Catenulispora sp. GP43: one gene and its partner. The protein of the gene in region 1 interacts with the protein of each later gene in a pairwise test. Links are inferred from orthologs where the notes say so. Each region holds a gene or a part of one and is shown on either strand. Other genes may lie near its edges.

What was found.
Region 2: the proteins of panC (region 1) and ABH926_RS20540 interact in binary tests that used the Escherichia coli proteins (3 or more experiments, as listed by UniProt). The link is inferred for Catenulispora sp. GP43 from one-to-one orthologs.

Annotation. Positions count from the first base shown.
Region 1 is NZ_JBGCCT010000028.1:107,052-110,330, reverse strand. The notes cover bases 188-3,153. They hold panC (pantoate--beta-alanine ligase), read left to right. Parts: upstream 188-1,220; coding sequence 1,221-2,087; downstream 2,088-3,153. Other genes in these bases: ABH926_RS40385 (L-aspartate oxidase), read left to right, coding at 2,545-3,153; panD (aspartate 1-decarboxylase), read left to right, coding at 2,087-2,506; ABH926_RS40400 (Rossmann-like and DUF2520 domain-containing protein), read left to right, coding at 337-1,224. In the rest of the region: ABH926_RS40405 (aromatic acid exporter family protein), read right to left, coding at 1-172; more of ABH926_RS40385, read left to right, coding at 3,154-3,279. UniProt on the Escherichia coli protein: Catalyzes the condensation of pantoate with beta-alanine in an ATP-dependent reaction via a pantoyl-adenylate intermediate.
Region 2 is NZ_JBGCCT010000009.1:256,129-259,301, forward strand. Bases 290-3,149 are described here. They hold ABH926_RS20540 (NUDIX domain-containing protein), read right to left. Parts: upstream 2,042-3,149; coding sequence 1,538-2,041; downstream 290-1,537. Other genes in these bases: ABH926_RS20535 (bifunctional [glutamine synthetase] adenylyltransferase/[glutamine synthetase]-adenylyl-L-tyrosine phosphorylase), read right to left, coding at 290-1,435; ABH926_RS20545 (RNA polymerase sigma factor), read left to right, coding at 2,235-2,783; ABH926_RS20550 (hypothetical protein), read left to right, coding at 2,780-3,049; ABH926_RS20555 (maleylpyruvate isomerase family mycothiol-dependent enzyme), read right to left, coding at 3,040-3,149. Outside these bases: more of ABH926_RS20535, read right to left, coding at 1-289; more of ABH926_RS20555, read right to left, coding at 3,150-3,173.

The DNA of each region.
Region 1 (3,279 bases):
GAGCTGTCTTGAGTGTTTGTATGAACGCTTCACGTTCGCGGCGGTACCAGTGCCGTACGCCGTGCAGCTGAAGCACGCGTACCGAGTGCTCGATCCCGGAGCGCAAGGTGGTGTGGCCACGGTCGAGCACCTCCCTGGTGAACTCGCCGACCGAGTCCGTGGAGCGTGGCATGGGGGAATCATGGCAGACCAGCTGGGGTGGGAGTGCTAGGCGGTGCCTATGTGAGATCGGGCATGATGACTGCGACGCGAGTGACGGGATACCCTGATCGCGCCATCATTTTGATACGACTGGTACCCCCAGCGGACTGGATCGTAGAAAGATAACGGGAGCCCATGGATTCCGCAGAGTCCCGCCTGGCGGTCGGGGTCGTAGGCACCGGCCGCGTCGGCTCGGCCCTCGGCGCCGCCTTACAGCGCGCCGGCCATCGCGTGGTCGCCGCCTCCAGCGTCTCCGAGCAGTCGGTGCGCCGAGCCGACAAACTCCTGCCCGGCGTTCCGCTGGTGCCCGCCCAAGAGGTGCTGGCCGCCGCCGACCTGGTGCTGCTCACCGTCCCCGACGACGCCCTGCCGGGGCTGGTCGAGGGCCTGGTGGCGACCGGTTCGATCAAGCCCGGCACGATACTGGCGCACACCTCCGGCCGCTTCGGCTACACCGTCCTGGACGCCGCCACCCGCGCCGGAGCGCTGCCGCTGGCGTTGCACCCGGCGATGACCTTCACCGGCACCGAGGTGGATGTCGCGCGGCTGGCCGGGTGCTCCTTCGGGGTGACCGCCCCGGACCCGCTCCGTCCCATCGCCGAGGCGCTGGTGGTGGAGATGGGCGGGGAGCCGGAGTGGATCGAGGAGGAGGCGCGGCCGCTGTATCACGCGGCCCTCGCGTACGGCTCGAACTACCTGGTCACTCTGGTCGCGCAGGCCCAGGACCTGCTCGCCGCGGCCGGCGTCCGGGAACCGGGCCGCATGCTCGGCCCGCTGCTCGGCGCCGCGCTGGACAACGCCCTGCGCTCCGGCGACCTGGCGCTGACCGGACCGGTGGCGCGCGGCGATGCCGGGACCGTGGCCGCGCACCTGGAGGTGCTGGCCGAGCGGGACCCGCAGGCCGCCCGCGGCTACCGCGCCCTGGGCCGCCTCACCGCGGACCGCGCGATGGCATCCGGACTGCTCTCCGCCGAGAAAGCCGAACCCCTGCTCGGAGTTCTGAACAAGGAGTCAGACGCATGACAGCGCTCGTCCACACCCGCGCCGAACTTCAGCCCTTCCTCGACGGCTTCGCCAATGGGAAGCGCGGAGTGGTCATGACTATGGGGGCGCTCCATGAGGGGCACCTGGAGCTTCTGAAGAAGGCCCGCCACGACTGCGACCTGGTGGTCGCCACGGTCTTCGTGAACCCGCTGCAGTTCGGTCCGAACGAGGACTTCGACCGCTACCCGCGGACGCTCGACGACGACCTGAAGCTCTGCGCGGAAGCCGGAGTGGACGTCGTCTATGCGCCCGCCGTGGAGGAGGTCTACCCGGGCGGCCAGCCGATCGTGAAGGTCACCCCCGGGCCGATGGGAGAGGTGCTGGAGGGTGCGTTCCGCCCCGGCTTCTTCACCGGTGTCCTGACCATCGTGAACAAGCTGCTCAACCTGACGGACCCGCACATGGCGTTCTTCGGGCAGAAGGACGCACAGCAGCTCGCCCTGGTGCGCCGCATGGTGCTGGACCTGAACATGCCGGTCGAGATCGTCGGCGTCCCCACGGTCCGGGACGACGACGGCCTGGCCAAGTCCAGCCGCAACCGCTACCTCAGCCCTGAGGAGCGCACTACAGCGCTCGCGCTGTCGCGCGCACTGTTCGCCGGACAGGAGAATGCCGCGGAGGGCGCCGACGCGGTGCGGGACGCCGCGAACGCGGTCCTGGAGCCCGCCGGCGCCGCCGGCGGGCTGGCTGTGGACTACCTCGCACTCGTCGACCCGCGGGACTTCTCTGAGGTCCCGCCGGCGTTCACCGGACAGGCCGTGCTCGCGGTGGCGGCGCGCGTCGGCACCACCCGCCTCATCGACAACCTCCCCCTCACCCTCACCACCCACGGAGCCCGCTGATGCACCGCACGATGTTGAAGTCCAAGATCCACCGTGCCACGGTCACCCAGGCCGATCTGCACTACGTGGGCTCGGTGACGATCGACGAGGACCTGATGGACGCCGCGGACCTGCTGCCCGGCGAGCAGGTCGCGATCGTCGACATCGACAACGGCGCCCGCCTTGAGACCTACGTCATACCCGGGCAGCGGGGGACCGGCGTGATCGGCATCAACGGCGCCGCGGCGCGTCTGGTGCACCCCGGGGACCTGGTCATCCTGATCTCCTACATGCAGGTGGACGACGCGGAGGCGCGTAGTCTTCAGCCGAAGGTGGTGCACGTCGACACCGAGAACCGGATCGTCGCCCTCGGGGCGGACCCGGCCGAGCCGGTGCCGGGCTCACAGGTACTGAGCCGGGGCGACGTCACCGCGAATTGACGGGGTACCGGGGTACCGGTACGTGAGGGGTAGATGACATGGTCCAGCGGCTGAGGGCGCCCCACCCGGGTTGGCGGGCTTACGCGGACACCGTCGTGGTCGGATCCGGCGTGGCCGGCATCACGGCGGCACTGGCCGCGCGGCAGGCCGGCAGCGTGCTGCTGGTGACGAAGGCCCGCCTGCAGGACGGCTCGACGCGCTGGGCACAGGGCGGCATCGCCGCGGCGCTCGGCGTCGGGGACAGTCCGGAGGCGCACCTGCAGGACACGCTGGTGGCCGGCGCGGGGGTCTGCGACGAGGACGCGGTGCGGGTCCTGGTGACCGAGGGCCCGGCGGCGGTCCGCCGGCTGATCGCCCTGGGCGCGGAGTTCGACAAGACCGCCGACGGCGCCATAGCGCTCGGCCGCGAGGGCGGGCATCTGGCCCGCCGCATCGCGCACGCCGGCGGCGACGCCACCGGCAAGGAGGTCTCCCGCGCGCTGATCGCGGCGCTGGAGCACACCATCGGCGAGATCGAGGTCATCGACCACGCGCTGGTCCTGGACCTGCTCAAGGACGAGCACGGCGGCGCCGCGGGCGTCACGCTGCACGTCATGGGCGAGGGCGCGCGCGACGGCGTCGGCGCGGTCCACGCCAAGGCCGTGGTGCTGGCCACCGGCGGCATGGGCCACGTCTTCGACGCCACCACGAACCCCTCGGTCGCGACCGGGGACGGCGTCGCGCTGGCGCTGCGCGCCGGCGCCGAGGTCGCGGACCTGGAGTTCGTGCAGTTC
Region 2 (3,173 bases), on another replicon or contig:
CTGGATCGGTTCGGAACCCCATGGACCGCCCGAGGCGCCGCCGCTCCGGCTTCTCCTCGGGCAGCGTGTGCGTGCGCCGGAGCCGGTGGATCTGCAGGCGGTGCTCCAAAGTGCGCAGGAAGCGATAGGCGTCGGCCAGCGCGCTCGCGTCGGTGCGGCCCACGTATCCACCTGCGGAAAGAGCCGCCAGCGACTCCAGCGTCCCGCGCTTGCGCAGGGCCTCGTCGGTGGGCCCGTGCACCAGCTGCAGCAGCTGCACGGCGAACTCGATGTCGCGCAGTCCGCCGGATCCGAGCTTCAGTTCCCGCTCGGCCTCCTTGGCCGGGATGTGGGCGATCACACGCCGCCGCATCGCCTGGACGTCCGCGACGAACCCGTCGCGCCGCGAGGCCGCCCACACCATCGGCGTGACGGCCTCGACGTACTCGGCGCCGAGGTCCGGATCGCCGGCGGCGGCGCGCGCCTTGAGCAGCGCCTGGAACTCCCAGGTCTTGGCCCAGCGCTCGTAGTAGGCGATGTGGCTGGCCAGCGAGCGCACCAGCGGGCCGTTCTTGCCCTCGGGGCGCAGGTTCGCGTCGACCTGCCAGATCGCGCCCTCGGAGGTGGTGTCGGAGCAGACCCGCATCATCGTCGCGGCCAGCTGCGTGGCGGTGCGCAGGGCCAGGTGCTCCTCGTCGGGGTCGGTCCCGTCGGGAGCGGCGGCGACGAACACCACGTCGACGTCGCTGACGTAGTTGAGCTCCCGGGCGCCGCACTTGCCCATCGCGATGACCGCCAGGCGCGCCGGCGGGGAATCCTCGGGAAGTTCCGCTCGGGCCACCGCCAGGGCCGCCTCCAGGGTGGCGGTGGCGAGGTCCGACAAGTCGGCGGCCGTTTGGTCGTACGTCGCGGTGGCGTCGTCCTTCCGGGAGGCGCCGATGTCCCGCGCGGCGATGCCCAGCAGGGCGTCCCGGTAGGCGACGCGCAGGGCGTCGCGCGCGGGGATCCCGGCCAGGGCGGCCACCGGGTCGGCCGCCGCGGCGTCGGCCCCGACAGACTCCAGCATCAGCGCGCGGAACGCCGGAGCCAGGTCCTCGACGTCGAACTCGACGAGCCCGTGCCAGGCCTCCGGGTGCCGCTCCAGGTGCTCCCCGAGCGCCACACTGACCCCGAGAACGCCGAGCAGCCGGTCCTGGAAGGGTTTGGCCGAGGCCAGGGTGGCGGCCAGCTTCTCGGCGTCGCCGGCGGCCGCCAGCAGCCGTCCGGTGGCGGCCAGGGCCTGGTCGGGGTCGGCGGTGCGACCCAGCGCCTCCAGGAACAGCGGGTCGCCGCGCAGCTCGCCCAGCGGCGCCTCGGCGAGGGTCTCGAGGGCGGATTCGGGATCGGTGAAGCCGAGCCTGACCAGTCGCGAGCGTGCCGACTCCGGTTCCCGGCCTAGTGCCGCCGTCTGTGCCACCCGGCCCAATCTAGCCGACCGCGATCGCGACCGGCGCGCGGCGTCCGGCGGCCGGTCGCGTCATCGCCCGGCGGGGCTGTTCAGGGCACGATCACGCCGCGGTCAGTCGGCCTCGCGGCGCAGCCTGCGGTAGAAGAACAAGCTGTCCGGACAGAATTCGTTCTGCTCGATGCTCTCGGCGAGCTCGGCCTCGGTGAGGAAGCCGAACCACTCGACCTCCTCGGCCTGCGGGACCACCGGGCCGGTGACGGTCGCGGTGTAGACCGAGCCCCACTGCGGCACCTTGTCGTGGTCGAAACGCCACTTGCCCACCGGCCGCAGCACGATGTTGCGCTGCCCGACCTCCTCGCCGGCCTCCCGGCGCGCGGCCTGGTCGTAGGACTCGCCGGCGGGGACCATGCCGGCCACGAACATGTCGTAGTACTGGGGGAAGACGCGCTTGGCGGCGGCCCGCCGGTGCACCAGGATCCGGCCGGCGTTGTCCCGGAACAGGATCTCGACACTGCGGTGGCGCAGGTTCTTGTCGGTGAGTTCGCCGCGGCGCACGATCCGCAGGATCCGGTCGCTCTCGTCCACTTCGTAGACGAGTTCTTCGTCGGGGTTCACCCGGCCATCAAAGCATGGACGACCGGGATGAATCCTTCCCGGGGGCACGCGCCTCTTATCGGGCAGCCGGCCTTGAGCCGGCCACCGGAAAGGGAGAGGACACCGAGGATGATGTGGGCAGCGGTGGGAGTCGTGGCGGCGGTGCTGGTGTGCGCGTGCACCATGTCGCTGATGCGGAAGCGGGGTCGGACACGTGGGTGACACGGCGGCGGCCTGGCCGGGCGAACAGCTGGTGCGGGCGGCGCAGGACGGCGACGCGGAGGCGGTCCGGGCCCTGGTGTCGGGGTCGTACCCGCACGTCCTGAGGTTCGCCAAGACCCTGTGCGCGACCCCCCAGGACGCGGAGGACGCGGCGCAGGAGGCACTGATCATCCTGTACAGCCGCATCGGGATGCTGCGGGCCACGGCGGCGCTGGGGTCGTGGATGTTCCGGATCGTGCGCAACGAGTGCCTGCGCCGGGCCCGGGGTGCCTGGCGCACCGGGCCGTGGGCCGGCGAGCCGGTCTGCGCGCCGACCGAGGACGACGTGCTGGCCCGGCTGGAGGCCGAGGCGGTGGTCGGGGCGATCGTGGCGCTGCCGGAGGACCTGCGCAGGGTGCTGATCATGCGGGACGTGCAGGGGTGGTCGGGACGCGCGGTCGCGCTGGAGCTGGGGCTGAGCGTGGCGGCGATGAAGTCGCGGCTGCACCGGGCGCGGGCTCAGGTGCGGGCGGCGCTGGTGGCGGGGGGGAGCGGAGCATGAGTAGCCAGTTCGCCGGTTCCTCCCTCCCCCGCCACTTGGCCCGCGGCCTGATCGGCTTCGGCTCGATGGCCGCCGGCCCGGCGCTGCTCCCGGTCCTGGGCCTGGCCGCGCTGCTCCTGGTCCCGGCCGGGCTGGTGGCACTGCGGGGCTGCCCGATGTGCTGGACCATGGGCCTGCTCCAGACCCTGTCGGCGGGCCGGGTGCGCCGTGAGTGCGTCGACGGACGCTGCGAGCTGCGGGGGCCGGGCCGTGCGGATCAGGGGTGAGCGAACAGGCGTGCGATCACCGGCCCGAGCCACGGTTTGCGGCCCAGGGAGATCATGCGGCCGGCGGCGATCTGGCGGGCCAGGGAGGTGCGGCCGCTCGCGGTGAGGACGAAGGCCGCCGGCT